DNA from 2 places in the Pelosinus fermentans DSM 17108 genome. Region 2 is predicted to be linked to the other one. Evidence: riboswitches for the same ligand, from Rfam matches in the RefSeq annotation. Region 2 holds a riboswitch; the other holds the start of a gene.

Region 1 (11,786 bases), 100 kb from region 2:
TAGTGCCATATAGGCAACAAACACCCACAAGTAGCGCAAAGGCATGACTATGGAATTTAAGTCGAGTAGCCAATTGTATAAAGAATTCATATCACCGATTCCTAAGGCTGGAATAATAATCATGATTCCGACAAGTATGGCAGTTAATTTATATCCGTTGATGGGGGCATCGTATTTGTTGGTTTTGGTCAAAATAGCTGGGATATACTTAGAGTCACCTTCTGCCAGTAATACTTTAAGTGGAGCATCGATCGAAAATACGAGAGCAGAAAGCTGACCGAGAGCACTGGCAATTGCATACAAGATAAGGAGAAAATTACCTACCCCATAATATTGTCCCAGCATTTGGAAAGCATAATATTGGCCATTCATTTTTAAATCTTTGGGTATGTTGTTGGCATCAAACATCATACCCATGGCGACAGAACCTAACAATGCAGAAAGAGCTACTAAAACAGCAACAATAATCATTCCACGGGGAAACTCTTTAGTAGGATTATTCGTATTATTTACGTAAGGAGATATCTTTTCAGCCCCGCCAACTGCAAACACTAGCATGGAAATCGTAGTAAAGTAAGTAAAGTCAAAGTTGGGAATAAATGTATGATAACTTAGGTCTGTGGTTGCTACAGCAGCACCTCGAATAGCTGGTGCCGCAATCATTAAAATTACATATAAGAAAGACATTACCAACATGGAGAGACCTGCAACAGTTCCGATGCGTTTTAATGATGTAATCCCCCTGGATGCAACCCAGAGGAAAAATAGAAAGATTGCTAATGTCATAAGTTGTAAAGTCATGGGGCTAAATGCCTTGATAAACTTTCCATCTTGAAAGATGCCCCAGCCTAGGGCTACTAATGCTGCTTGTGGTTTTTGTGCAAGATACGGTACATGCACCGCCCAATAGGTCCAGCCAGCGAAATAAGCAAGTAAAGGACCTGTGGTTGAGCGAATCCAGGTACTGACACCTGCTTTTCCATCTTTAAAGGTAGAACCCATTTCACCGACCATTAACACGTAGGGAACAAAATAAAGTCCAATGATGAGTATCCATGAAACGATAACTGTGAGTCCTTGATTGGCATAGTTATTAACTACATTGCCAAAACCCCAAACCATGATAAAACCCATAAGAGCAAGATTATACCACCTTAGTTTTTTTACCCCGTCCTGAGCCATAGATAAATCTCTCCTTTCAAATTGTCTTCTCTGAGAAGACAATTTATTCTATCATTCTTTTAGAAAGGAGGCAATCAGCCTTAAGATTAGGACTGATTGCATTAGAATGATTTGAGCTTGTGGAAGGAAACTCAAGTTTTTTATAGTAAAACAATTATAACAAATATGAATTGCAAAAAGATTAGATTAAAGTAATATTTTCAGTAATAGTACACTGTATGTGGAAAATACGTCCTATATGTGGACGTATTTAATGGATAAAAATTATAAAATTTTAAAAAAGAAGGTATCAGCATGCTGCTGATACCTTCAACTGAATTAAATTGTAATCTGAGCACCTAACAAGTCAACAAAAGCTTTGAGCCAAGCAGGATGATTGGGCCATGCTTGAGCGGTGACTAATTTGCCGCAGGTGACAACGGGCTGATCTTGCCAAGTGGCTCCAGCCAGGCGGCATTCTGCAGAGCAGGCAGGGTACGAGGTAACATTGCGATCCGATAATACACCAGCAGCAGCGAGAAGCTGGGTGCCGTGGCAAACAGCGGCAACAGGTTTGTCTGCTGTGAAAAATGCTTGAACGATGGCAATGCTTTCATCATACATTCTAATATATTCAGGTGCCCGTCCGCCTGGAATGACAAGACCTATATAATCATCGGGATTTACATCGACGGTTGCTATATCTACGGGGATACGATGACCAGTTAATTCGATATAGGTATCTAGATTTACAAAATCATGTACGACTAGCTGTAATGTGTCACCTGCTTTTTTGTTTGGAGCGGCGACATCTACTTGATAGCCTAGCATCATTAATGCTTGTTGAGGTACTTTCACTTCATAGTCTTCTGCACAGTCACCCGTTAACAATAAGATCTTTTTTGTCATGATTGTAAAACCTCCTTTTTGATTACCGTAGGATTTCTAGATCCTAAGCTATCTTTCCTGCATGCATCATCCCCTAATGATTAAAGTATACCTTTTTTTCTAAGATAAAGACCAACGCAGCAGCTGGTAGTAAGGGCAAAAAATAAAACGAGCCAAAAACCTATCGCTGTATCGTTTCCAGGTACAGGAACGGTCATACTCCAAAAGCTTGAAATCATCGTTGGAATGGAGATCAATATGGTTGCGGAAGCCAAGAATTTCATAATATGATTTAGATTGTTATTGATGACAGAAGAAAAGGCATCCATCATACTGCTTAGAATTTCACTATAGGTCTGTACGAGTTCTAAGGCCCGTTTATTTTCAATAATAACGCTTTCTAAGACGTCTTCATCCTCTTCATGCATTTGCAGTAAAGGGCGCATTTGTGGGTCTGAGCGCATACGAAGTATTGTCTCAGCCACAATTACATTGCCGCGCAAAGCAGCGGTAAAATAAGTGAGTCCTTTTTCCAGGTCAAGGAGCTGAAAGACTTCTTCATTTGTTGTTGATTTGCGTAAGTTAAGTTCAATTTCATCTGTCCGTCTGCGGATTTGGCGTATGTACTTCAAAAAAACTGTATCTGCATGATACAATATTTGAAAGAAAAATTGGGTTCTCCTGGCAGTGTCAAATAAGAAACGGCTTCGATCGTTATGTTCAGGGAGCACTTGGACTAAATGATCACTGATGGTGATCGTTGTATGCGGAGTTAGTATAATGCTGAGAGGGGATGTTTCATAACGATCCTCGCCGAGAGAAAGGGGTACGTGAATAATAGCAAGAATACAGTTTTGTCCTAAGATGATTCTAGGACAGTCATCTTCATCGATTGCAAAGCGAAAAAAGTATTCAGGGATTTGAGCGGCAGCTGACAGTTGTAAGATCTCTTCTACTGTTGGGTCGATGAGCTTTATCCAAACTCCCTTTTCAGAAGGGTCCCATGAAACTTCCTGGAGCTTGTCTTGCAATGTTTTGTAGGTTGTCAGCATATTCTTCTCCTATTAGCCTTTTTGCACCCAATATTGTGCCTTAGAAATACCTTCTAAATCGATATTTTCTACAATTCCGACAATGGCTGCGTCAACAGCACTATTGTCGTTGTTCATTACCCGCCGTGCAGAGCTTCCAGTAGATACTAACACCGTATCGCTATTGCCTGCTCCTACAGTATCGACTGCAACTTGCAGGCTGATGGTGTTCATTCCGTCTAAATTTAAGGGTTGAACCACTAATAACTTATTGCCGATTAAACTTTCATTTTTAGTCGGGGCCACAACGGTTCCTACCACTTTGCCAAGCCACATAAAATTTCCTCCCAATCCTTTTTCGGTTTAGTCTTTTCCTTATCTATTGTCTTTATTGGATAAAAGATTACAATTCCCTTTGTATTATTTTGTGTCACCATGGAATATTATTGTTTTGCAAATTAAACATAAAAGGGATTATCTTGGAAATGATATTTTACAAGTATAAGTTTTGTATTTTCCTTAGATGGCGGATCTAAAGATGCCTTCGATTTCCTCCTGAGGACCTTGGCGAGGATTGGTTACGCAGCAAATGTCTTTGAGAGCGTTTGCTGCAAGAGTTGGAATATCTTTTTCATTAAATCCCCGTACTTCAGAAAGGGTCTTAGGGATCTTAAGATCCTGAATTAGTTCTTTAATTGCAGCTACTGCCAGCAAAGCCGCAGCTTCGTCTGATAGATCTTTAGTATCCTTACCTAAAGCACGGGCAATGGCAGCATAGTGATGAGGTACAGCATGGCGATTATAGTCGACAACATAAGGCAGCATGATCGAATTGGCTAAACCATGGGGCAAGTTATACATTCCGCCTAGTTGGTGTGCTAGAGCATGTACATAGCCTAAGCTGGCATTATTAAAGGCAATTCCAGCTAAATATTCGGCGTAAACCATCATTTCTCTTGCATGTATATCACTGCCATTTGAAAAGGCAGTTTTAAGATAACCCGCAATCAGTTCAATGGCTTTTAGAGCTTTACAATCTGTGACAGGGGTGGCATTGGTAGATACATAGGCTTCAATCGCATGAGTCAATGCATCCATTCCTGTAGCAGCAGTAAGACCGGGCGGCATTCCTAACATAAGTTCTGCATCATTTACGGCGATAATCGGTGTTACATGCCAATCGGTAATTGTCATTTTAATGTGATTTTTTTCATCCGTAATTACACAAAACCGAGTCAATTCGCTGCCCGTGCCGGCAGTTGTATTGATGGCAATTAAAGGAGCAGAGGTCTTTTTGGATTTATTAAGTCCTACATAGTTCTTGATCTCCCCTCCATTGGTTGCGAGTAAAGCAATGGCTTTAGCGCAGTCATGAGGTGAACCTCCGCCAAAGGAAATCAGAAAATCACAACCATTATCCTGAAACAATTTTAAGCCATAATCTACTTGCGGGATTGTTGGATTAGGGGAAACATCATCATGGATGATGTAAAATACACCCGCACTTTTTAAAACATCTGTTAATTTATCAATTAATTTCATTTCCACTAGTATTTTATCGCTTACAATAAGAGCCTTGCGAAATGCCATAGGCTTTATATAGTTTACGATTTGATCCAAGCAGCCAACGCCTAAAATACTTATAGGTGTCATAAAATATTCAATGACTTTTTTGTTCATATTTTTCTTAACCTCCTTATATCAGCGTAGTTAAAATAACCATAACATTGCTATTTTATTTCAGCAAGGGTTATTATGGCTAGTTTTGGTGATTGAGCAATAAATCAATACAAGATAACAAAGGAGAACCTATATATGATTTTACTTTGCCAGTTGTAAGAGTAAATCAGACTATGGAATTTTATTAACATCTTACGAAAAAAAATTGCTAAATGTCTAAATGTAAGAAGGAAAGAAACTTCACGTTACGGAATGATTATTATATGGAAAGTGCAGCAAGGTATGAGGGAGGCAAAAAGTTTGTTTGGAAATGTGATTGGCGATTTTATTACCGGGTTTCAATTTTTGACACGAATTCCAATCAAAGCACAAACCCAATGGTCGCCAAATAGCTTTAGTCAGAGTGTTAAATATTTCCCGCTTATTGGCGGGATTATTGGTTTGATTTTAGCTGGGATTGTATATGGAGCGCAAGGGCTTTTGGGAGTAAAAATACCGATGCACCTTCTGGCAATCGGATTGATTTTGTTTGAAATCATATTGACCGGGGGTTTACACTGTGATGGGTTAATGGACACCATTGACGGTGTTTTTTCAGGAAAACCTCGTGAAAAAATGTTAGAGATTATGAAAGACAGCAGAGTCGGTGCTTTTGGTGCAATGTCTTTTTGTCTGTTAATCTTTGTAAAATATTCTTTGCTTATGGATATGGATCCTAAGTTGTTACCCTTAGCCGTTTTAGTTATGCCGATTGTAGGACGGACAGCCGTTGTCATTCCGATTACATTCTATCCTTATGCCAGGCCGGAAGGGCTAGGAAAGGCATTTTATCAATCTTCACATAAGTATACCCTTTATGTGGCCGGAATATTAGCAGCATTGCTGCTAATTCCTTTGGGTAAAATTGTAATCGTAAGTGGAGTTATCGGTATAGGTTTTGCGTTTCTTCTTTCTGAATATGTCAGTAAACGTCTCGGCGGTTTAACAGGGGATGTATATGGGGCGACGATTGAACTGACGGAAATTGTTACCTTGTTGGTATTCATTATTTATTCATAGCGGAAAGAAGGTGATTCTTTGACTCGGGTAATTTTTGTGCGTCACGGTCAGACTTCCTGGAATCAAGAGGGGAAATATCAAGGGCATAGCGATATTTCATTAAATGAAAGAGGAATAAAACAAGGAAATTTAGTAGCAAAACGCTTAGCGAAGGAAAAAATAAGCGCAATCTATAGCAGCGATTTATTGCGGGCACAGCAGACTGCTGAGGCTATTGCCAAGTATCATGAATTGCCCGTTATAACCAAGCCGGAGTTTCGTGAAATTAATTTTGGCATTTGGGAAGGACTTACCTATCAAGAAATTATGGCAGATTGGTCAGAAATCTTAACTGCAATGTATTCTAAGCCAGGTGAAATCGGTCCGCCTCAAGGGGAAAGCTTTCAGGTTGTTAAACAACGTGTAACTCACGCACTGCAAGAGTGTGTCAAAAAGCATCAAGAGCAGACCATTGTGCTTGTTTCCCATGGGGGAACGATGAGAGTACTGCTTTGTGCTGCATTGGGAATCGGTTTAGATAAAATGTGGTCTATGCGACAGGATAGCTCCGCAATCAATATAATTGATTATATTGATAATCGAGCAGTAGTAGCGTTAGTGAATGACACTTGGCACGTCAAAGATATTTGATACAGGCTAAATGGGATTTTTTTAACGAACTACTTGATTATATTGCTCATCTGCGAATAGTGGATAGGAGAATGAGATAAACTGTAGTACTATTGTGATAACAGAATAAATTGCCACCAAACAGGTGCCTCTTTAACTAGAGGAGAATAGGGAAGTTCGGAAGGGAAGCATATTCCTTAAACGACGCGGTCGCGCCACTGTAATCGGGGAGAAAGTCCTGCAAATGCCACTGGGAAACCAGGAAGGCGCAGGAATTTTAAAGATCCGTAAGTCAGGAGACCTGCCTGTTATGGCTGTCATCTACCCTCGCGTAAGGGGTAATGCCAGAAGGATGGGATTTTTATATAAAATACCTAGCCTTTTGGGCTAGGTATTTTTGTGGTGTGCCCAGCATGGGCGCTTACTAGTTGGTGAAAGTCCAATACGGGGGTTGATAGTGCCAACCGTTAGCCTAAGACAAGGGTGTCCATCGCGAGGTGGAATCTGAAGGAAGTCGGCGGCAAAACTCCGGTCTGAGGAAGACGAACTACATACAAGGCATATGTCAGCTGGGTGAGTTTGCCGCACAAAACGAAGCCCTAAACTATCCGAAGCGGGCGATGTAAATGTAGCAGATAGGTGGAGTGAAAGTAAGCGTTCTTACCTGGGGAGATCTGACAGTCAAGCTGTGGATATGAATTTGAAAACGGCAACCCGTGCAGTAATGTACGACTGAGCTGTCAGAAGTCAGCAGAGGTCATACTACCAGAGCGGCTATATACGCTCTGGGAAGGACCGAACAATAGGAGGTTTCCGAATTTTGAAAGGTACGAAGAAATGCGTAGAAAGCAGACAACTTCACAAAGAAGGCTGCCTACAGGAGACAAGAGTGGAACTCAGAGGTAATGTAGGAGTGCCGAGCATTTCTCCCATGCCCGAAAGAGGAAGAAACGGTGACAATGAATACGCCGGTGGATTGCTGGAGAAAATCCTTCACCGAGATAACATGAATCTTGCTTATAAGCGAGTGAAGGGTAACAAAGGAAGCCATGGAGTCGACGGAATGACAGTAAATGAACTTTTACAATTCCTGAAACAAAACGGCAACCAACTCAGGCAATCCATACTAGAAGGGACCTATAAGCCCGAGCCGGTCAGACGGATAGAAATACCGAAACCGGACGGGGGGAAAAGGCTACTTGGTATACCTACTGTAGTTGACAGAGTGATACAACAAGCTATAGCTCAAATATTAACCCCAATCTATGAAATGCAGTTTTCGGCAAATAGCTACGGGTTTAGACCCGGCAGAAGTGCAAAACAAGCGGTAGTAAAATGCAAGGAATATATCGAGGCAGGATACACCTGGACAGTTGATATCGACTTGGCAAAGTATTTTGATACCGTAAATCACGATAAACTCATGCGCTTGCTTTCAGAAACCATCGAAGATAGCCGAGTGCTGTCGCTGATACGCAAATATCTGAAATCAGGAGTCATGATAAATGGCGTGGTACAGGAGAGCGAGGAAGGCTGTCCTCAAGGGGGCAATCTTTCTCCACTTCTGAGTAACGTCATGCTGAATGAACTGGACACTGAACTCACGAGACGGGGCTTAAAATTCTGTCGTTATGCTGATGATCAGAATATTTACGTCAAAAGCCGGAAAGCGGCAGAACGGGTCATGGCAAGTATCACGCGATTTCTTGAGCAAAAATTAAGGCTCAAAGTCAATCAAGAAAAGAGTACAGTAGACAGGCCGTGGAAGCTGAAATTTCTAGGTTTTTCGTTCTATCACAAAAAAGGTGGATTAGGAATTAGAGTTCACCCTAAGCCTGTAAAGAAATTCAAGCAAAAGCTGAAGGAAATAACAGGACGAAGCAATGCTATGAGCATGGAGCAAAGAGCGGAAAAGCTCCGGCAGTGCATTGTGGGCTGGATGAACTACTTTGGAATGGCTGATATGAAAACCCTAGCTAAAGCATTGGATGAATGGCTGAGAAGAAGGATTCGAATGTGCTTGTGGAAGCAATGGAAGAAAATTGGGACGAAGCACGATAATCTTGTTGCTCATGGCATAGATAACCGCAAAGCGTGGGAATACGCCAATACAAGAAAGAGCTACTGGCACACAGCCAATAGCCCAATCCTTTCTCGGACGTTAACCAATGAATACCTCAGGAAAATCGGCTTCATCACCATAAGTGAAAGGTATTCACTAGTACACTAATTCTGTTGAACCGCCGTATACCGAACGGTACGTACGGTGGTGTGAGAAGTCGGCTACTCAACTAATGGGTAGCCTCTTACTCGATTTTTAATATCAGCGATTGGAGGAAACGTTGAACACAGAGGGCACAGAGATCCGCGGAGGACACAGAGAAAAAATTAAATATCTATCTTTTCTCAGTGTTCTCTGCGCCTCTGCGGTTCGATTCTGTTTTATATGTTTCAAAGAATGTGTTAACGCTTTTCTTATCTATTATAATTTTAGGAGGGGCAGATATGGATTTGGAAGCCAGAGTGGATGAATTGCTGAATGGGGCGGCGAAACCACCTCAGAGTTTGGGAAAATTAGAAAAACACCTCAAGAAAGTAATAATGGCATGGGGAGAAATTCACTCGGAGATGAAACCGCATCATATCATCTTTGCAGCTGATAATGGAATTATTGAAGAAGGTGTTGTCAATTACCCTGGGGAAATTACCTATCTGCAAGCCAAGAATATGGCAGACGGCAGAGCGACGATAAGCTGTTTTTGCCAATGTAATCAAATACCTTACAGCGTCATTGATATTGGTATTAATAACGAGAAAGAAGCTGGTATTCATCATAAAGTAGCCTTTGGAACGAAAAATTTTATGAAAGAAGAGGCTATGACACAAGAAGAATTTGATCGGGCTTGGGCGGTTGGAAAAGAAGTAGTAGCAGACCTTATTCAGCGGGAAGGAGTGAATATCTTCTCTTTTGGTGAAATGGGGATTGGCAATACGACAACCTCGTCGGCTGTTTTACATGCTCTTACAGGAATGCCGCCGGAATTCATTGTTGGCTATGGAGCTGGATTGAGCAGCAGCGAATTTTTAAAGCATAAGCGAAATATAGTAGCAAAAGGTGTAGAGCGTCATAAAAATAAAATGCAAAAAGTCGAAGAAATTCTACGCTGTGTAGGAGGATTTGACATTGTAGGTATTTGTTCTGGGATGCTGCAATGTGCCAAACTGGGTGTTCCTTTTGTAATTGATGGATTTATCACAGCAGTAGCCTATGCCTGTGCATTTCGTATAGACAATACAATTGAAAAGTACGGAATTCCTTCTCATATGTCAAAAGAACCAGGTATGGCTTACTCACTATTGTTGGGGAATATTCCGGCAGAGGATGTGATTCTTCATGCCAACATGGCTTTAGGTGAGGGGACAGGCGCGATTCTAATGGTCTCTATGCTGAAAACCATGTCATACACTATGCAGAACATGGCAAGACTTTCCGATTTTGTATTAAGTGAACCCGCGTCAGCACAGACTGCTGCCGTATAATACATCGTCTTTGCTTGCTATAATATAGTAAAATATTGCTGTTTGCAGGAACTGGTTTCCCTTTTATCTAATACTTATCATGTTAAGGAAGGCTTAATACAGCTGATATTTTTTCATATTAGCTGTATTAAGCCCTATTATCAAACGATGCAGCCGCTCTAAGGCCCCGCTTGTCAAAGATGGGGGTCTTGGAGTGGTTTGGTTGTTGGATGATAGCAACAAATGATATAGTATAGAAGTTTTGATAAGGGGAGGATTGCGAGTGCAAGCATTAAATCGATTTACCTTAGGCGAAATTGTCAATACTCAAATTTTACAAGAAATACAAGATAAATTCTCTGAAGCAACGGGATTGGCGGCAGTGATTGTTGATCCTGAAGGCAATCCGATTACAAAACCCAGTAATTTCACAAAGTTTTGCAGCTATGTTCGTTCTCTTCCTCAAGGGCTAACCCGATGTGTGCAATGTGATGATAAGGGAGGGCGTCGTAATCAGAAACCTTTTGTGTATACATGTCATGCTGGCTTGACGGATCTAGCGGCTCCTATAGTTGTAGAGAATCAATATATTGGTGCATTTCTCGCAGGACAAGTTATTTTGCTCCAGGAAGATGATGATGTTAAAAGCAATATGTTCTGCTGTACAGATGATTTGGGACTGGAGGCAGAACGATTATCGGAATTTTTTGATATCGTGGAAGTCGTGCCGGAGAAACGCATAAAGGCGGCAGCAGATCTAATCTACATTATGTCAAATTATATTGTAGAAATTGGTGTGGCCAATCTTGCGGGCAAGCACCTTGTAAAAGAGATAAAGGCCAAGGCGGAATTAGAAACAATGCTCCGTGCTACGGAATTAAAAGCACTGCAATCTCAGGTCAACCCGCATTTTTTATTTAATACCTTAAATACTATAGCTCGTTTAGCAATGCTGGAGGGAGCGAGTCAGACTCAGGAAGTAGTCTATGCTCTATCGGATTTATTACGTAATAATTTGCGGGATATAGAAATATTAAGAACCTTAGAACAAGAAGTAAAATCCATTAAAGATTATTTGCTGATCCAGAAGATGCGTTTTGGCGAACGTATACAGACCTATATTGATGTGGATGCGTCCATTATGGAAATAAAAATTCCTCCTCTGACTCTTCAGCCTTTAGTGGAGAATGCCATTATTCACGGACTGGAAAGTAAGGTGGAAGGTGGGGTGGTTCACATTAGCGGGCGACTTGAGGAGGAAGAGGTTATTCTCATTGTCAGGGATACTGGTATTGGTATATCATCCGAGGAAGTTGCAGCTATTTTTCGTGCAGAAAAACGTAAACAAATTCATGGGCAGACGACAGGCTTGGGAATTATTAATGTTCACAAGCGAATTCAGCATTACTTCGGTAATGAATACGGTCTTACGATGGAGAGCAAACTAGGAGAAGGGACTAGCATTTACATCCGCCTTCCCTACAGTCCAATGTAAGAGCAGTGCAGCAAGGAGAAAAGAATGTATACATTATTGATTGTAGATGATGAACAATTAGAAAGGCAGGCCTTGCATTTTATTGTTACGCAAAAATGTCCTGCCATAAAGGTAATTGGCGAAACGGGAGATGGAAAGAGTGCTGTTCAGATTGCTGCGGCGCAAAGACCGGATATTGTTTTAATGGATATCCGCATGCCGGAAATGAACGGGCTGGAAGCGGCAAAGCGCATTCGTGCTTTATCGCCTGATACTGTAATTATCATGCTTACGGCTTTTGATGAATTTAGTTATGCAAAACAAGCATTAACGATTGGAGTCGTAGAGTATCTCTTAAAGCCTGT
Region 2 (11,786 bases):
TTGACCTACGAGGAAATAGGAAGGGGATTATTTGAGGCGTCTACTTTATAGGCTATTTTGGGTTGTCTTTTACTTAAAATAGTTAAGCATAATGGATTTCTCTTATAATCATCTCTTTATGGCTAAAGATGATTATAAGAGAGATCCATTTTTACATTGAAAAAATGAAAAAATCATAAATCCTTTGGAGGTATATAAAATGGAATTAACAAGTGAAATGGCAAGAGAACTTATGGGGATACAGCAGCAATATAAGAAAGGTTTTGCAATTAAACAAGACAATCAAAAGACTAAAAAGGAAATACGAACGAAGGATATTACAAAGACACAATGGTTCTGGGACATGGCTGTTTTGTCTTAAAAGTAAGCATATAGTACTAGCCTGGGCTAAAGATTGTGAGGAAATGTTTGGTGAATCCTCCGGCTCTTGTTGCTGGAGGATTTTCATTTAAGGACAGTAAGCCTTTATATTTAAAAGTGGAGTTATGAATACCAAATTAAATTTGTTTTAGGAGGAAATGATGAGTATAACAAAAAAACAGTATCTGTTTTTGGCGATGCTAGTGCTGGTATCATTTTTATTAATCGGCTGCATAAATAAACAAGTTACGAATGATGGTTCTAAAGAACAACAAGGGAGGGTTATGATAAACAATCATAAACGTGTGATTGAATTTGTAACTGTTCCTCAGCGAGTAGTTACTTTGAACCAGCATGCCACTGAGATTATGCTGGCTCTGGGTCTTTCGGACAAAATAGTAGGAGCAGCCCATATGGACGGTGAAATTCAGGCTGAATACAAGGAACAATATAACAAAATTCAAGTCCTATCGGATAGGTATCCTTCAAAGGATACCTTATTAGCAGTAAAACCGGATTTTATTTATGGCTATAATGATGCCTTTGAGGATAAGTGGATTGGTACTGTGGATGTTCTGGAAAAGCAAAATATTAAGTCCTATATCACCCAAGGGGGACTTAAGGAGCATGCAACGGTTCAGGAAGTGTATAATGATATTAACAATATCGGAAAAATTTTTCATGTTGAAGCAAAAGCACAGGATCTCATTAAAAATATAAAAAATGAGATTCAGCTAGTTAAAGAAAAAACTGATATTATCGATAAACGGGTCAAATTTATGGTAATTGATGCAGCGGCAGGGAATCAAGTTTTAATTGCAGGAAGATCGCTGGAAAGTGATTTAATACGTTTGGCGGGCGGTGATAATGTTTTTGGAAATTTAGAAAAAAGCTGGGGAAAAACAGACTGGCAGGAGATCATAAGACGCAATCCAGAGGTGATTGTGATTAATGAACATGCTGCATCATCAGCCCAAGAGACAATACAAATGCTTGTAAAGAATCCGGCATTATCGGAGGTAGAAGCAATCAAGAAGCGACGATTTGTTATTTTTTCTTTCAATGATATGAATGGAGGAATTAGAAGCGGTAAAACGGTTCAATGGTTAGCCAAAGCTTTTTATCCACAGCTATTTCAGTAATGAATCTCTTGCATTGACAAATCATACCGCTTGTTATACGATACAAGCGGTATGATAAAAAGTACATATGGATGGTATAGGTGCCCGTTAGGGCTTAATAGGGAAGTTCGGTTACATGCCGACGCGGTCCCGCCACTGTAATGAGGAGCTTCCCCTAGTTTTACCACTGAGATAAAATCTTGGGAAGGTTTGAGGAAGCGATGATTCTAAGTCAGGAGAACTGCCTATATAACAATCACCAATTGACCTGCGAGTGATGGGGAGGGGATTAAGTACAGATGTTAGTTGTATTTTTTCTGGCACATAGGCTGGAATTTTTATAGAATGAGTCAGATTACTTAATGATAAGCTTCAATCTCTTAACCAATTGGTTAGGAGATTTTTTATATGTATTCACTAGCAGAGAAGAAGAAATAAGGAGTGGCTAATGATGAAAAAGGCTATTGTAGTTGTGAGTTTTGGTACAACCTATCAGGAAGGGTTACGACTCAATATTGAAAGCGTGGAGAATAAGATCAAAGCGAATTTTCCCGAATATGAAGTACGCAGAGCCTTTACATCCCGAATCGTTATCAAAAGGTTAGCAGCCAGAGACGGTATTCACATTGATACAGAAACAGAAGCAATCCAAAGGCTGGAGGATGAAGGATACAAAGAAGTATATGTTCAGCCCTTACATGTGGTTGGCGGCGAAGAATTCGACAAGATCAAAAAAATCGTCATACAGTACATTCATGGGCACCAAAAAGCATTTGACAAGCTTGTAATCGGCCGTCCTTTGCTGTATTATACCGGACAGGAAGACAGACCAGATGATTATGTTGAAGCAATTGAGGCTTTGACGGCACAATTGCCTAATGTGGAAAGTCAAGAAGCCATTGTGTTTATGGGACATGGAGGCGTACATCCTGCTAATACAGCTTATGCTGCATTACAAATGAAGATGGAAGAAGCCGGGCTGAATCATGTATTTGTATATACCGTAGAAGGGTTCCCTCCGCTGGAAAGTGTGATTGCAAAGTTAAAAAAACGGAATATCAAGAAAGTAACATTGATGCCATTTATGCTGGTTGCCGGTGATCATGTCAATAATGACATGGCTGGCGATGAGGAAGATTCTGCGAAATCTCAGCTAGTAAAGGCAGGTTTCACAGTGGATGTCTATCTCCATGGCTTAGGAGAAAATACGAAGATTCAAGATCTGTATGTGCAGCATCTTAAGGACGCTATGAGTCAAAAAGCCGGACATGGTATGTGCAAGCATTAATAAATAAGATAATTGCATAGATAAATAACAGTAATAGCTAGATGTTTCTTGTAAATATCTAGCTATTCTATAAATTTTATCTGTATTTGATAAGAATAAAGAAAGGATGTGCAGGTGATTTAGAGGAGTTGGTGTTTACTTATGGCAATCAGTAAAAAGAATGTCATTACAATGAAAAGAAGCTACAGCTGCAGTATGTCTGGCGTGTGGAATGCTGTGGCGCACAATTCAGCAGGTACCTGCTTCCTCCCTTTGCGTTTTATTGGGGAGGAAGAGTAAAGTCACATGTGGGGATTGACACTTTAGCCGTTGATTTAGAGAAAGAGCATGTCCAAGTGCGGGGAATCGTTTTTATTGCACTCAACCAGACCTGGAAGGATGCTTTAGTGCGTGGCAAAAATTATTACTTAACATTATGGAAATAAGAATAACAAACGCATTAATCGGAACTCACGACAGTTGAAGTGAAAAAGGTATATATTGACTGCTAATAACATGATATAGTAAGAAAAGAGGGGGGATTTATATGGAAAACAGACATGGCTTAATTCTTGTTAATACAGGAAATGGCAAAGGGAAAACAACAGCAGCTTTAGGTCTTGGACTAAGGGCTTGGGGACAGGGGTTCAAAGTGCTGATCATACAGTTTATTAAAGGCAGCTGGAAGTATGGGGAATTAAAAACGGCAGAGGCTTTGGGACCTAATTTTGTAATGCGTCAGATGGGGGAAGGTTTTGTTCGCAATGCGAATGAAGATGCTATGGCTGATCATCGTCATGCAGCTGAAGAAGCTTTGGCGATGGCTCGAAAAGAAATTGTATCAAACCAGTGGGATATGATTATTTTAGATGAAATTAACTATGCGATTAAGTTTGACGTTATATCTCTAGAAGCAGTATTAAAATTATTGGAGGACAAGCCCTCTGCTTTGCATCTTGTGCTGACAGGGCGGGATGTCCGCCCTGAGATTATTGATAAAGCGGATTTAGTAACAGAAATGAAAGAGATTAAACATCCTTATAAAAAGGGCATAAAGGCTCAAAAAGGGATAGAATTTTAAAAGAATTTGTTACCAGTGAATTGCTTGACAATTCTTTAAAGATATTATAAAGTGAATCTTATAACGTATAAAAATTCATATGGATGGTATAGGTGCCCTTTGGGGCTTAATAGGGAAGTCCGGTTTCATTCCGGCACGGTCCCGCCACTGTAATGAGGAGTGAACCCATGATTATGCCACTGAGACAACGGTCTTGGGAAGGTATGGGGAAGCAATGATTCTAAGTCAGGAGAACTGCCTATATAGCAATCACCGTTAGAACCTGCGAGAGATGGGGAGGGGATTTGTACGATAGTTTTTTTATTGTGCTTATTTTTCCCCGACGTATATATACGTCGGGATTACTATTTGCTTTATGCTATTGTAAAATCTCTTGGCCTTTTTGGGTTAAGAGATTTTTTTATGGGTATTGTTGGAGAACTGCAAAAAAAGGGAGGTACTGTGTATGGTTACGAGTCTTTCAACCTATATGTGCAAAGAGGGCAATAGTTGTGGATTGACAGGTGCATCAACCTTTTTTGCAGGTATTCCAGATGCTGTAATGGTGCTTAACAGTTCCTTGTGGTGTTATTTTTCAGCTCATGAGTATATCGAAAAACAATGTCCAACAGCAAGAATGCGCTTCTTTTGTTCCCAAAGGAATAAAGATGCTATATTTTCTGGTACAGAGCAGTATTTGCTGCATATTTTACAATCAATAAAACAGACGGCTCAGCCATCTGTAGTGCTGCTGGCGAACAGCTGTACTGACAGTACTCGGAATGAGAATCTTTTGCAGATTGCCAAGCAGGCAGATCTGAATTGTCCTGTGATTTGCCTGGATCGTCATGATTTGGAAGAGGGATTTTGGGCCGGATATCAGGCAGCTGCCAAAGCCTATTTTCGTGAGGTGCCCCTGCAGTTGCGTACTGCTATAAAGCCGAGGACGGTTAATCTTTTAGGATGCAGTGTTGGTTATTATAATGCAGCCCATGACCTGCAGGAGCTGCGGCGTATGCTGACCTTAGCTGGTTATGAGGTAATTGCTTGCCCGGGGGCAGGAAGTACGATGCAGGAAATTACCAATATGACTCAGGCGCAGCTGAATATTGTAGTTCATGATGAACTAGGACGTGAGCTGGCAGAGCTGCTGGAAGAGCAGTATGATATGCCCTATGTCTCCTTATTGCCCCCTTATGGCATACAAGGTTCCTTGAGCTGGCTAAAAGCGATTGATTATTATCTGTCGGGGGAAAGTACTGGACTAAAAGCTCTTCAACAAGAAGCGAATGGTCTAGAACAAAAACATGACATTATGAATAAAGAGCAGCAAGAGATTTGGGGGAATATCTGGTTCGACAGCATTTTCATTGCTGCCCCTGCCTCCGTAGCCTTTTCTATATCTCAGGCAGTACGAGGGGAGTGGATGAATGCAAAGAAAATCATAACCGTATTGCAAAATGGCGTTCCCTTTAAGCAGAGTTATCCTGAATATATTGGTATTGTGTTGGATGCATATAAGGATCAGCAGAAAATAGAACAACACTTGGCCGGCTTACGAGGCGGATTGCTGATGGCAAGCAGTAGAGAAAAAGCGATTCTGCATCAAAAAGCAGTGAAAGATGTGGCATATCAGCATATCTCTTCACCTGTATACGACGAAATGATCCTTAAAAATCGGCCATTTATGGGGTTGCAAGGAACCAGTCATATGGTTGCGAGCTTATGGAACCAGTATATACAAGGACAGAAAAAGATAGAAATATGTAAAAAAGTAGTGGCAACGTAACGACAGAACAAAAATAAGTAGGAGGAAAGTAGTGGATAAACACATAGGAATTAAAAAAAAGGCTATGATATATGCCTGTATAGTAAGTGGTTTTATCTCGCTGCCAGTATCAGGAGCGTATGCGACTGAGAGTGAAGAAACAGAAAGTTATTCCTTTGATCAACTGGTGGTAACAGCTAATCGGGTACCTACAAAACTATCTGAAGTCGCAGCTAATGTAACGGTAATCACAAAAGGGCAGATTGAAAAAGGGAATTATCATAATGTAGGAGAAGTTCTACAGCATATCCCGGGAGTACAGATAGGATCTAACGGTACTCCTGGGAGTATTAGTGCCGCGTTTATTAATGGAAGTGAACAAGTGGTTGTTATGATTGATGGTAGACGTATGAACCTACCGAATGGTATAGGCGGATTTGGTATGGCTACTTCTAATTTAACAGGTTTAATCGGCATCGAAAATATTGAACGTATTGAAATAGTAAAAAGCGGCCGATCAGCCTTATATGGTGCCGATGCTGTTGGTGGTGTAATCAATATTATTACTAAAAAAGGAGAGAAGAACCAAACAACGGTAAAAATAGCAGGCGGGAATTGGAATGGTGATAATTATACATTAATTAATGAGGGCAAAGAAGGTAATTTAAGTTGGTTTTTTACTGCAGATAAAAGACAAATGGGTGATTATTCAGATGGAAATAATAAATTATATAGGTACACAGGTAGTGACCAAGAAGCTTATACGCTGCGGTTGGATCAGAAGATCAATAATGGTAATCTAAGTTTTACTTATGAAAATTTTGATCATCAAAATGAAGCTAAAGTAAAGAATAAATATGAAAATACGAACCAGCACAATTGGGATTTCACTTATACAGAAAATCTTTCTACTAAAACTGATTATCAAATTAAATTTTATCAAAATGCCAACCATCGTGTTGGATTAGGGGATAATACTTGGGAGAGATATGACCATGATGTCAGAACCAAGGGATTTAATTATCAATTGAACTCTAAGATTGATGAGCAAAATATGTTGACAGCAGGAATTGACTGGCGAAAAGATGAGATTGAAAGTAGTGATTATAAGAGTAAAGATAGTACCGTAAAAGCGATTTATTTACAGGATCGATGGAATATAACAAATAAATTTAGTATTCTTCCAGGACTTCGTTATGATAATAGCGATACATACGGAAATAAAACAACGCCACAGTTAGGAGCAAATTATAAACAAAGTGATCGTACTACTTATTATGCATCATGGGGCAAGGTCTTTCAAACACCACGCTTTGATGATTTATACTGGCCGTCATCAGTTGATCCTGCAGACTCTTACTATCCAGGATCACCAGAGACCCATTATGATGGGAATCCTGCTTTAAAACCGGAAACTGGATGGAGTGCTGAGATTGGTGTGAATCACAAGTTTGATAATACACTAGAAGGAAATTTTTCAGCTTTTACTCGTAGGCTAAATGATGCAATTGCCTGGAAAAACGTTAGTACAAATCCTGCAATAGAGTATTGGACGCCTTCTAATGTTGATAAGCAGAAGGCTGATGGCTTTGAACTACAGTTAACTAAGCAACTTACCTCTAAAATAAAAACCTCTATTGGTTATAATTATTTACATGTTAGGAACAAAACCCAATATGATAGTGATTTTGTAAGAGATAAAAATATAGCAGATGAAACATGGAACATTGGTATGTCTTATAGCTCTAAGAAAATAAATGCCGATATAAGGGGCACGGCTGTTATGGGACGAACCAATAGTGAATTTATTGAAAAAAGCTATTGGCTATGGGATGCAAATCTTAATTATAAATTAGATAAGAGTAATACTGCTTTTTTAACGGTAAATAATATACTTGATAAGTACTATGATACAGCTGCTGGTAAGCCTTGTGGCGGACGAAATTATATGATTGGTTTAAAAACGATATTTTAGCAGTTTGGGGCAAGGGGCAAAGGTGTAAAAAGTGTATAATCTCTTTAAACATTTACACATAAAATAGTTATATTGTAGTTAGGGAGTAAAGAGAAGCAATTCCTTCGTAAAATGATTATACTTTTAGTAAAGGACTTATACTATGTTACAACTTGTGAATTTATCCAATTATGCATCTGATCTGGAACTCATTCATAATAACCCTGTATGCTTAGAAGCTTTTTTGAATCATCATCATTTAGATGGTTTAGAAATGATGTTTTGTGATTCTTGGAATCCACGTGTCCATAAGAAGCAGTGGATACAGGGGGTGCATCTGCGTTTTTGGCCGAACTGGCTGGATTTCTGGCGAGGAGACAGGGAGGAACTGCTTAGACAATTTGGCAGTGATGCACAAATTGAAGCTTGTTACGGTGCTTTGACCCGTGAAGGCTGGCTAAATGTCTATCGTGAGAATCTTCGTATTGCTAAAATGGCAGGTGCCAAGTATGTCGTCTTTCATGTCAGCCAGACACGAATTCCAGAGTTGTTTCATTGGCAGTTTAGCTTCTCTGACCGACAAATCATTGAAGCTACGATTGAGGTGATTAATGAGCTGGCCCAGAGCATACCAGGGGATATGGAATTATTATTTGAAAATTTGTGGTGGCCAGGGTTAACTTTGAAGGATAAAGAACTTACAGCGTTGTTACTTGATAGTGTAAAACATCCCAAGGCAGGGATTATGCTGGATATCGGTCATTTGATGAATACGAATCCAGAACTAAAGGATCAGGATGATGGTGTAGATTATGTACTGAAAATAGTTGATAACCTTGAAGAATATAAACATTATATTCATGGTGTGCATTTGCATCATTCCTTGTCTGGGAATTATATCAAACAGAGTAGAGGCACAGCTATGCCCCAAGAGGATATTTTGGCAGCTGCCATGAGTCATGTGCTGCGCATCGACGAGCATTTACCCTTTAGTTCTCCCTGCGTGAAGAAGATTATAAATAGTGTGCAACCTACATACGTAGTACATGAGTTTATGTATACATCGATCAATGATTGGTCTGAAAAAATCAGGATTCAGCAGCAGGCCTTGCAATATAAGGAGCGTTAATGGATGAAAAAATTATCGTTTATTGCTTTACTCTTAAGTTGCTGCCTTCTGCTAGTTGTTGGCTGCAGTTCTAACCAACAGCAGGATGCACCTAAAACAGGAGGCTATGAAGTACAGGATTTTCAAGGTCATGTAATAAAACTTCCTCATAAACCCAGCCGAATTGTGTCCTTGTCTTTGGGGACAGATGAGATACTGGTGGACTTGGTTCCTTTGGAGCGCATTTTAGCTTTAACCTATTTGGCAGATGACCCGGAAATATCCAATGTAAGTGAACAGGCTAAATTGGTATCAAAAAAGGTGAAGGCCAATCCGGAGACCATTATCGCATTACAGCCAGACGTATTATTTATTGCTGACTGGCAGCCTATAGAATTGATTCAAACCATTCGTGACGCAGGAGTTCCTGTCTATGTATATAGAACACCGAGCACAATTGAGGACGTAAAACATGTGATTGGAGAAATTGCCCATGTTGTTGGAGAAGAAGAGATGGGACAGCAAATGGTAACCCAAATGGAGAATCAATTAGGAACGATCCAAAAATCATTGGAGAAAGTCAGTTCTGAGGAGCGGAAAACGGTAGTCCTTTTCTCCTTAATGGGAGGAATCGGAGGACAAGGCAGCTTATTTGATGATATCTGCCGATATGCAGGTGTCGTGAATGGGGCAAGTAAAGTAGGCGTTGGTAAGAATGAAATGATGTCTAAAGAACAAATTATAGCTGCCAATCCCGATGTTTTTATTATGCCAACTTGGAATTATAATGGTAAAACCAACGTAGAGGACTTTAAAGCGGGGGTACGAGATGATCCCGCATTTCAAAGTCTGAGAGCAATCAAAGAAGAGCAGCTATTTATGGTTCCCGATCGTCATTTAAGCTCTTCATCACAATATATTGTACAAGGAGTAGTGGACGTTGCTAAGGCAGCTTATCCTCAATATAACCCATGAGAGAAACAATACTAAAGAAGACACAAGGGAATCGGGCTAAAAAGGCATGGAAGATTATGGTGGTACTTAGTATCGTATTACTTGGTATGATCGTGTTTTCTATATCTTGGGGGACCATAACGGTGCCATGGGAAGATACACTAGCAATTATTGGACAGCATGTACCCGTGATTAGCGGATATTTCCCCTCGGTTAATGCTGAATTTCAGGCTGTCGTGTGGAATATCCGTTTGCCCCGGGTACTCGTAGGGGTGTTAGTGGGAGCCGCATTAGGTGTATCGGGAGCTGTTATGCAGGGGGTATTTGGTAACCCTCTGGCTGATCCGGGAATTATTGGTGTTTCCAGTGGAGCATCTTTTGGAGCTGTTTCAGCCATTGCTCTTGGTCTTACGTCTTTTAGTATATTTATTATGCCGATGTTTGCGTTAGTGGGAGCCCTTGCAGCAGTGAGCGCAACGGTTTTTTTATCCATGTCACGGGGAAAAATTCCTGTGATGACCTTATTGTTGTCAGGAGTAGCCGTCAGTATGTTAATGGGGGCTTTAACATCCGGAATTTTGACTTTAATGAATGAATATCGGGTACGAGAATATTTGTTTTGGGTGGTAGGGGGCTTGGACTATCGACGCTGGGAACATGTTTATCTGGCAGTCGGTCCAATTCTTATCGGCCTGATTGTTTTATGCTTGCTGGCACGGCATTTGAATGTTCTTGTACTAGGCGAGCAAGAAGCTCGATCCGTAGGAGTGCCTGTAGTTGCATTACGCCTGCTTTTATTATTTGTGGCTGCTGCTACGACGGCGATGGCCGTATGTGTGAGCGGTACCATTGGCTTTGTCGGTTTAATTGTACCTCATATTATGCGAATTATAGTGGGACCGGAGCATCGCTGGCTGCTGCCAAGCAGTGCTTTAGCAGGTGCTTTGTTCTTAGTGTTCTGTGATACCTTAGGACGAATGATTTTTCCTCCTAATGAAATTCGTGTAGGTATTATGACAGCGTTGCTGGGAGCCCCTTACTTCTTATATCTGCTGCGTAAAACCCAGCAGTCTGGAGGAATCTCATGACACAGGAAATCATAACCGCCCGTAATACTAGTATTGTGCTTGGTGGAAAGACAATTTTGGAGAATATTACCTGCAGTATAAGTGCTGGAGAATTTGTGGGGATTATTGGTCCCAATGGAGCAGGCAAAAGTACCTTGCTCCTTGCTCTGCGTGGTTTTGTGCCTTTAGCTGCAGGTGAGGTACAGTTAGCAGGCCGCCCCATTACAACCTTGTCTGATAAGGAACTGGCTCGTCATGTTGCCTATATGCAGCAGGAAGTAAATGTAGGTTTTGGTTTTACGGCCTTAGAAGTGGTTTTAACTGGGCGTTATCCATATCTAAAATGGTGGCAGCATGAGCAGGCTGAGGATAAAGCAATAGCCCATCGATATATGGAGTTTACAGGAGTAGAAGCATTAGCGGATAAACCGGTCCATTTGATGTCAGGCGGTGAGAAACAGCGTGTTTTATTGGCCAAAGTTCTGGCACAAGAAACGCCGCTTATTTTTTTAGATGAGCCAACGGCTAGTCTGGATTTGGTCTACCAGGAAGAAATATTTCGTTATTGTCAATTGATCTCAAAGCAAGGGAAAACGGTATTGATAGTAGCGCATGATTTAAAATTAGCAGCTAAATTCTGCTCCCGGCTGCTGCTATTGGCAGAGAACACAATGATTGCGGACGGCCCTCCAGAGAAGGTGATTACCAAAGAAAATTTACAAGCTGCTTATGGTTTGCATGCTGCTGTATTTATGAATAAAATAACTGGTAATTTAGATATCCACACCTATGCTGCTGCTGATTATAATCCCAATAAAGATACGAATGTTCATATTATTTGCGGTGGGGGATCAGGGGAAAAAATTATTCGTTTGCTTTATGAAAGGGGCTATCGTCTGACCCTTGGTGTAATACAGCCAGGTGATGCGGATGCTAATGCAGCAGAAGCCTTTCATCTGCCTTGCCTGCTGGGGCAGCCTTTTTCAAGCATTGATGAACTGTCAGCACAAGAAAATCGCAAAAAAATCAGTGCGGCGGATTGGGTGGTATTGTCAGATTTAACCTATGGGGAACAAAATATTGATAATTTACAAGCTGCTTTTATGGCTAAAAAATTAATTGTGATT

The links. A riboswitch is a leader RNA that binds a small molecule or an ion and turns the genes downstream of it on or off. The one in region 2 is predicted to bind cobalamin.
Region 1: another riboswitch for cobalamin. It lies ahead of ltrA (group II intron reverse transcriptase/maturase); the one in region 2 lies ahead of FR7_RS17255 (sirohydrochlorin cobaltochelatase).

What each region holds. Positions count from the first base shown of each region.
Region 1 covers NZ_AKVN02000001.1:3,603,105-3,614,890, reverse strand. The annotation lists gene FR7_RS16775 (APC family permease) at 1-1,182, opposite strand, end outside; gene FR7_RS16770 (DJ-1/PfpI family protein) at 1,501-2,070, opposite strand; gene FR7_RS16765 (magnesium transporter CorA family protein) at 2,151-3,101, opposite strand; gene FR7_RS16760 (EutN/CcmL family microcompartment protein) at 3,114-3,416, opposite strand; gene FR7_RS16755 (iron-containing alcohol dehydrogenase) at 3,600-4,760, opposite strand; gene cobS (adenosylcobinamide-GDP ribazoletransferase) at 5,061-5,819, shown strand; gene cobC (alpha-ribazole phosphatase) at 5,838-6,449, shown strand; cobalamin riboswitch at 6,555-6,751, shown strand; gene ltrA (group II intron reverse transcriptase/maturase) at 7,249-8,658, shown strand; gene FR7_RS16735 (nicotinate-nucleotide--dimethylbenzimidazole phosphoribosyltransferase) at 8,934-9,968, shown strand; gene FR7_RS16730 (sensor histidine kinase) at 10,231-11,442, shown strand; gene FR7_RS16725 (response regulator transcription factor) at 11,467-11,786, shown strand, end outside.
Region 2 covers NZ_AKVN02000001.1:3,705,797-3,717,582, reverse strand. The annotation lists gene FR7_RS23945 (hypothetical protein) at 200-361, shown strand; gene FR7_RS17260 (ABC transporter substrate-binding protein) at 522-1,502, shown strand; cobalamin riboswitch at 1,564-1,744, shown strand; gene FR7_RS17255 (sirohydrochlorin cobaltochelatase) at 1,933-2,769, shown strand; gene FR7_RS23565 (hypothetical protein) at 2,911-3,048, shown strand; gene FR7_RS23560 (hypothetical protein) at 3,057-3,194, shown strand; gene cobO (cob(I)yrinic acid a,c-diamide adenosyltransferase) at 3,296-3,829, shown strand; cobalamin riboswitch at 3,903-4,085, shown strand; gene FR7_RS17245 (nitrogenase component 1) at 4,275-5,597, shown strand; gene FR7_RS17240 (TonB-dependent receptor plug domain-containing protein) at 5,629-7,551, shown strand; gene FR7_RS17235 (sugar phosphate isomerase/epimerase family protein) at 7,694-8,659, shown strand; gene FR7_RS17230 (ABC transporter substrate-binding protein) at 8,663-9,613, shown strand; gene FR7_RS17225 (FecCD family ABC transporter permease) at 9,610-10,680, shown strand; gene FR7_RS17220 (ABC transporter ATP-binding protein) at 10,677-11,786, shown strand, end outside.